Halopiger aswanensis: one gene and its partner. The protein of the gene in region 1 binds, or shares a complex with, the protein of each later gene. Links are inferred from orthologs where the notes say so. Each region holds a gene or a part of one and is shown in the gene's direction. Other genes may lie near its edges.

The links. The genes of interacting proteins can lie anywhere in the genome.
Region 2: ATJ93_RS00730 (region 1) and rpl4p share a complex: the UniProt entries of both Methanocaldococcus jannaschii proteins name them as parts of the 50S ribosomal subunit. The link is inferred for Halopiger aswanensis from one-to-one orthologs.

Annotation. Positions count from the first base shown.
Region 1 is NZ_RAPO01000001.1:147,955-151,016, reverse strand. The notes cover bases 41-2,846. They hold ATJ93_RS00730 (50S ribosomal protein L10), read left to right. Parts: upstream 41-821; coding sequence 822-1,871; downstream 1,872-2,846. Other genes in these bases: ATJ93_RS00720 (Brp/Blh family beta-carotene 15,15'-dioxygenase), read right to left, coding at 2,415-2,846; rpl12p (50S ribosomal protein P1), read left to right, coding at 1,896-2,246; ATJ93_RS00735 (50S ribosomal protein L1), read left to right, coding at 188-820. Also shown: more of ATJ93_RS00720, read right to left, coding at 2,847-3,062. UniProt on the Methanocaldococcus jannaschii protein: Forms part of the ribosomal stalk, playing a central role in the interaction of the ribosome with GTP-bound translation factors.
Region 2 is NZ_RAPO01000002.1:85,388-88,513, forward strand. The notes cover bases 123-2,992. They hold rpl4p (50S ribosomal protein L4), read left to right. Parts: upstream 123-1,116; coding sequence 1,117-1,869; downstream 1,870-2,992. Other genes in these bases: ATJ93_RS07515 (50S ribosomal protein L3), read left to right, coding at 123-1,113; ATJ93_RS07525 (50S ribosomal protein L23), read left to right, coding at 1,866-2,120; ATJ93_RS07530 (50S ribosomal protein L2), read left to right, coding at 2,117-2,845; ATJ93_RS07535 (30S ribosomal protein S19), read left to right, coding at 2,842-2,992. In the rest of the region: ATJ93_RS07510 (putative RNA uridine N3 methyltransferase), read left to right, coding at 1-89; more of ATJ93_RS07515, read left to right, coding at 94-122; more of ATJ93_RS07535, read left to right, coding at 2,993-3,126. UniProt on the Methanocaldococcus jannaschii protein: One of the primary rRNA binding proteins, this protein initially binds near the 5'-end of the 23S rRNA. It is important during the early stages of 50S assembly.

The DNA of each region.
Region 1 (3,062 bases):
GCCGACCGCTGTGAGATCGAGCGGTGGCGTATCGGATGTGACAGCGCCGCACGCTACCGGTTAGACGGACCCGCGAGGATCGCAGTTCGACGGGTTTAAGTTCGACATGGCATTTGCTTCAACAGAGACAGGCCTAGCCTGTTTCACTGACCCGTAGGAGCAACCCTGCGTACTACGGAGGTGAACGATGGCAGATTCGGATATTGAAACCGCAGTGGCTCGCGCACTCGAGGAGTCGCCGGACCGGAACTTTACCGAGACGGTGGACCTCGCGATCAACCTGCGCGACCTTGACCTGAACGAACCGTCGAACCGTGTTGACGAGTCCGTCGTGCTCCCGTCCGGAACCGGACAGGAGACGCGAATCGTCGTCATCGCCGAAGGAGAAACCGCCGTCCGCGCCGAGGAGGTCGCGGACGAGGTCCTTTCGGAGGACGACGTGGCCGACCTTGACGACGACGAAGCCAAGGATATGGCCGACGAGACGGACTTCTTCATCGCCGAAGAGGCGATGATGCAAGATATCGCCCGGCACCTGGGTACCATCCTCGGTCCCCGGGGGAAGATGCCGGACCCGCTCTCGCCCGACGAGGACGTCGTCGAGACCGTCAACCGGCTCAAGAACACCGTGCAGCTTCGCTCGGGTGACCGACGCACGTTCCACACGCTCGTCGGCTCCGAGGAGATGGATGCCGAGGACGTCGCCGACAACATCGACGTCATCCTGCGACGCCTGCACGCCGACCTCGAGAAGGGGCCCCAGAACATCGACGCCGTCTACGTCAAGACGACGATGGGGCCGTCCGTGGAGGTGGCCTAATATGAGCGCACAGGCTGAACGCAAAACCGAGAACCTTCCCCAGTGGAAGCGAGAAGAGGTCGACGAACTCGCCGACCTGCTCGCCGACTACGAGAGCGTCGGCATCGTCGGCCTCACCGGTATCCCCTCGAAGCAGCTGCAGGACATGCGCCGCGATCTGTACGGCACCGCAGAGCTGCGCGTCAGCCGCAATACCCTGCAGATCCGCGCGCTCGAGGACGCCGGCTACGACGACCTCGTCGAACACGTCGAGGGCCACGTCGGCCTGATCGCGACGAACGACAACCCCTTCACCCTCTACAAGGAGCTCGAGGCGTCCAAGACGCCCGCTCCGATCAACGAAGGGGAAGTCGCCCCGAACGACATCGTCATCCCCGAGGGTGACACCGGGATCGATCCCGGTCCGTTCGTCGGCGAACTGCAGAGCATCGGCGCGAACGCGCGCATCGAGGACGGTTCGATCCAGGTCATGGAGGACTCGACGGTCCTCGAGGCCGGCGAGGAAGTCTCTGCGGATCTGGCCAACGTCCTCAACGAACTGGGTATCGAGCCCAAGGAAGTCGGGCTCGACCTGCGCGCCGTCATCGCCGACGGCGTGCTCTTCGACCCGGAGGACCTCGACATCGACGTCGAGGCCTACGAGAGCGACATCGCGACGGCCGCCGCTCGCGCACGGAACCTCGCGATCAACGCGGAGTACCCGACCGCGGCGACGGCGCCGACGCTTATCGCCAAGGCCACGGGCGAGGCCAAGAGCCTCGGCCTGCAGGCCGCGATCGAGGACGAAGCCCTCATGCCCGACCTCGTCAGCAAGGCCGACGCACAGGTTCGTGCGCTCGCCGCCCAGATCGACGACGAGGAAGCCCTGCCCGAGGAACTGCAGGACGTCGAGGCGCCCGCTGCCGAAGCTGACGCTGAAGCGGCCGCCGAGGACGAGGGCGAGGACGAATCGGCAGACGAAGAGGACGACTCCGAGGCCGAGGACGCCGACACCGACGATGACGAAGACGACGGTGACGGCGCAGCCGGTCTCGGCGAGATGTTCGGCTAACGACCACTAACGGAGGATACAACAATGGAATACGTATACGCTGCACTCATCCTGAACGAATCGGGCGAAGAGATCAACGAAGACAACCTCACCGACGTGCTCGACGCCGCTGGCGTCGACGTCGAAGAGTCCCGTGTCAAGGCGCTCGTCGCCGCACTCGAGGACGTCGACATCGACGAAGCGGTCGAGGAAGCCGCTGCCGTCCCCGCCGGCGGAGCCGCCGCGGGCGGTGCCGCTGCGGGCGGCGCCGAAGGCGGTGCCGAGGAAGAAGAAGCCGAAGAAACCAGCGACGTCCCGGACACGACGGACGAGGACGAGGACGACGACGAAGACGAGGGCGCCGGCGGCGAAGGCCTCGGCGAGCTCTTCGGCTAAGTCGGTTCCGACGAGTTAGACAACCTTCCGATTTTTTGGCGCGTCCACGACCGTAGAGCGGCGGTGCTGTGACCTGCTTGCGGTTACAGTTGTCTGAGGAGTAGCGGCTCGAGCGTCGACGCCACCGCCTCCGTAGCGGGACCGACGATCGGACGATAGCGATCTGATTCACGACTGCCGAACGTACCAGATCCCGCCGCGGCGATCGAACCACTCGCCGACGGCGACGTGGGGCAGGGCGATGAGGCAGACGAAGAGCGTGTAGAAGGCGACCAGTCCCGGCAGGAGTTCGCCGCCGCCGAGCGGATTCGGGACGAGAATCCAGAGGAGCCCCGCGACCGCCGCGGTCGCCGCGCCAACTGCGAGGACGGCGCCGGCGGTCGCGCGTCTCGAGGACTCGACAGCGTTCGGTCCGGGCCGCGTCGCCAATCGCTCGCGCGCGAGTTGTCGCAGCGAGTACCACAGCGGGAAGTACAGTCCGACCGCGACGATGGGCGGGACGACGACGAAGTACGTCAGCAGGAGCGTCGTTTCGGCCGCGTCGGAGAGCCACGACCGCGAACGGGCGGGCTCGCGCTCGAGCGATCGAATAGCGTCGACGGTACCGAGTGTGACGTATCCGACGATCGCCGTTCCGAACACGGCGCCGACCAGTAATCGGACGGCCGGCAACGATTCGCGGAGGACGACCGCCGCACCGGGATCGACGACGCTCGCAATGTACGCCGCGGTCCCGTAGAACGGTCCCGGATGAGCCAGCAGCGGGACGATCAGCACGCTGCCGCCGCGGACGAAACCGGCCAGAATTCGCCGAGT
Region 2 (3,126 bases), on another replicon or contig:
TCAACACGGTTCCGGATCAGGGAAGCGAGGTCGTGCGAACGGAGGAGGCTCTGTTCGCCACCCTCGCGCCCCTCTCACTACGAGAGTGATAGAATGCCACAATCAAACGCACCACGCAAAGGCTCACTCGGGTTCGGTCCACGGAAGCGCGCCTCCTCGGAGGTGCCGCGTTTCAACTCGTGGCCGGACGACGAAGGACAGCCGACGCTCCAGGGTTTCGCTGGCTACAAAGCCGGCATGACCCACGTCGTCATGGTCGACGACCAGTCGAATTCGCCGACCGAGGGGATGGAACAGACCGTCCCCGTGACGATCGTGGAGACGCCGCCCATGCGCGCCGTCGCCCTGCGAGCGTACGAAGATACGGCGTACGGGAAGCAGCCGATCACCGAGGTCTGGACCGACGAGTTCGTTTCCGAACTCGATCGCGTCCTCGACCTCCCCGGTGACGACTACGATCCCGACGCCGCCGAAGACGAACTCCGCGGTCTCCTCGAGGAGGGCCGCGTCGACGACGTCCGCGTCATCACGCATACGGTTCCGGCCGAGATTCCCTCGGTCCCCAAGAAGAAACCGGACGTGATGGAGACGCGCGTCGGCGGCGGCTCCGTCGAGGAACGCGTCGACTTCGCCCTCGAACTGCTCGAGGACGGTGGCGAGCACGTCATGAACGACGTGTTCCGCGCCGGCGAGTACGTCGACGCAAGCGGTGTCACGAAAGGGAAAGGGACTCAGGGCCCCGTCAAGCGCTGGGGCGTCCAGAAACGCAAGGGCAAGCACGCCCGGCAGGGCTGGCGCCGCCGCATCGGGAACCTCGGTCCCTGGAACCCGTCCCGCGTCCGGTCGACGGTCCCCCAACAGGGCCAGACCGGCTACCACCAGCGGACGGAACTGAACAAGCGCCTCGTCGACATGGGCGACGGCGCAGACGCGACGGTCGACGGCGGCTTCATCAACTACGGTGAAGTCGACGGACCGCACGCGCTGATCAAGGGCTCGCTCCCCGGACCGGAACAGCGCCTCGTGCGCTTCCGCCCGGCGATCCGACCCGGAGACCAGCCGCGCCTCGATCCCGAGGTGCGCTACGTCTCCACCGCATCCAACCAGGGATAACATATGGAAGCAACAGTACGCAACCTGGACGGCGACGACGCGGGCTCGGTCGAGCTCCCGGCGGTCTTCGAGACTAACTACCGCCCGGACCTGATCGCCCGCGCCGTACGCGCCGCCCAGGCAAACCGAAAACAGGACTACGGTGCCGACGAGTTCGCCGGCCTCCGCACGCCGGCCGAATCGTTCGGCAGCGGCCGAGGGATGGCCCACGTCCCGCGACAGGACGGACGCGGTCGCCGCGTTCCCCAGACCGTCAAGGGACGCAAGGCCCACCCGCCGAAGGCCGAGAAGGACTGGACCGAATCGATCAACACGAAAGAGAAGAAGCTGGCCGTCCGCAGCGCGATCGCGGCGACGACCGACGAAGAGCTCGTCGCCGAGCGCGGCCACGAGTTCGACGACGACGCCGAGATTCCGGTCGTCGTCGACGACGAGTTCGAGGACCTCGTGAAGACGAAGGAGGTCGTCTCCTTCCTCGAGGCCGCCGGACTCGCCGACGACATCGAACGCGCCGACGAAGGCCGTAGCATCCGCTCGGGTCGCGGGAAGACCCGCGGACGCAAGTACAAGACGCCCAAGTCGATCCTCTTCGTCACCTCGAGCGAGTCCGGTCCGTCCCGTGCGGCCCGGAACCTCGCCGGTGCCGACGTGACGACCGCTGCGGAGGTCAACGCGGAGGATCTCGCGCCCGGTGCACAGCCGGGTCGACTGACCGTCTGGACCGAAAGCGCTCTCGAGGAGGTGGCTGACCGATGAGTTCGATCATCGAGCACCCGCTCGTGACGGAGAAGGCGATGAACGACATGGACTTCGAGAACAAGCTCCAGTTCGTCGTCAACCCTGACGCCACCAAGCCCGAGATTCGGGACGAAGTCGAGGAGCGCTTCGACGTCTCCGTCGACAACATCAACACCCAGGTAACGATGAAAGGGAAGAAGAAAGCGACAGTTCGCCTGTCCGAGGACGACGACGCCCAAGAAGTCGCCTCGCGAATCGGGGTGTTCTGACGATGGGACGACGCATCCTTGGACAGCGACGTGGTCGCGGTACCTCCACGTTCCGCGCCCCGTCGCACCGATACAAGGCAAAGCTCGATCACAAGAAGGAAGAAGACGACGACGTCGTCCGCGGCACGGTCGTGGACATCGAACACGACCCCGCGCGTTCGGCGCCGGTCGCGGCCGTCGAGTTCGAGGACGGCGACCAGCGCCTCGTCCTCGCTCCCGAGGGCGTCGCCGTCGGCGAGGAGATTCAGGTCGGCGTCTCCGCGGAGATCAAGCCGGGCAACACGCTCCCGCTCGCGGAGATTCCCGAAGGGGTACCGGTCTGTAACGTCGAGGCGAACCCGGGCGATGGCGGCAAGTTCGCTCGTTCCTCCGGCGTCAACGCGGACCTGATCACCCACGACCGCAACGCTGCGGTCATTCAGCTCCCCAGCGGCGAGGTCAAGCGCCTCGATCCGCAGTGCCGCGCCACTATCGGCGTCGTCGCCGGTGGCGGTCGCACGGAGAAGCCGATGGTCAAGGCAGGGAACAAGTACCACAAGATGAAAGCGCGCGGGACCAAGTGGCCCCGCGTCCGCGGTGTCGCGATGAACGCCGTCGACCACCCGTTCGGTGGCGGCGGCCGACAGCACCCCGGAAAACCGAAGTCCGTCTCGCGGGACGCCCCGCCGGGGCGGAAGGTCGGTGACATTTCCTCGCGCCGTACCGGCCGAGGTGGGAACAAATGAGCCAGGAGTACCGAACCGGCCGCGAAGGTGAGGAGTTCACCTACCGCGGTCACACGCTCGACGAGCTGCAGGACATGGAGCTCGAGGAAGTCGCGGAACTGCTGCCCGCACGCCAGCGGCGAAGTATCCAGCGCGGTCTCTCCGTCGAGAAGCAGAAGCTTCTCGAGGAGGCCCGTGAGAAAGACGAGGAAGAGACGGCGAACGCGCCGATCCGGACGCACCTGCGCGACATGCCGGTGCTGCCGGAGTTCGTCGGACTGACCTTCGAGGTCTACAACGGC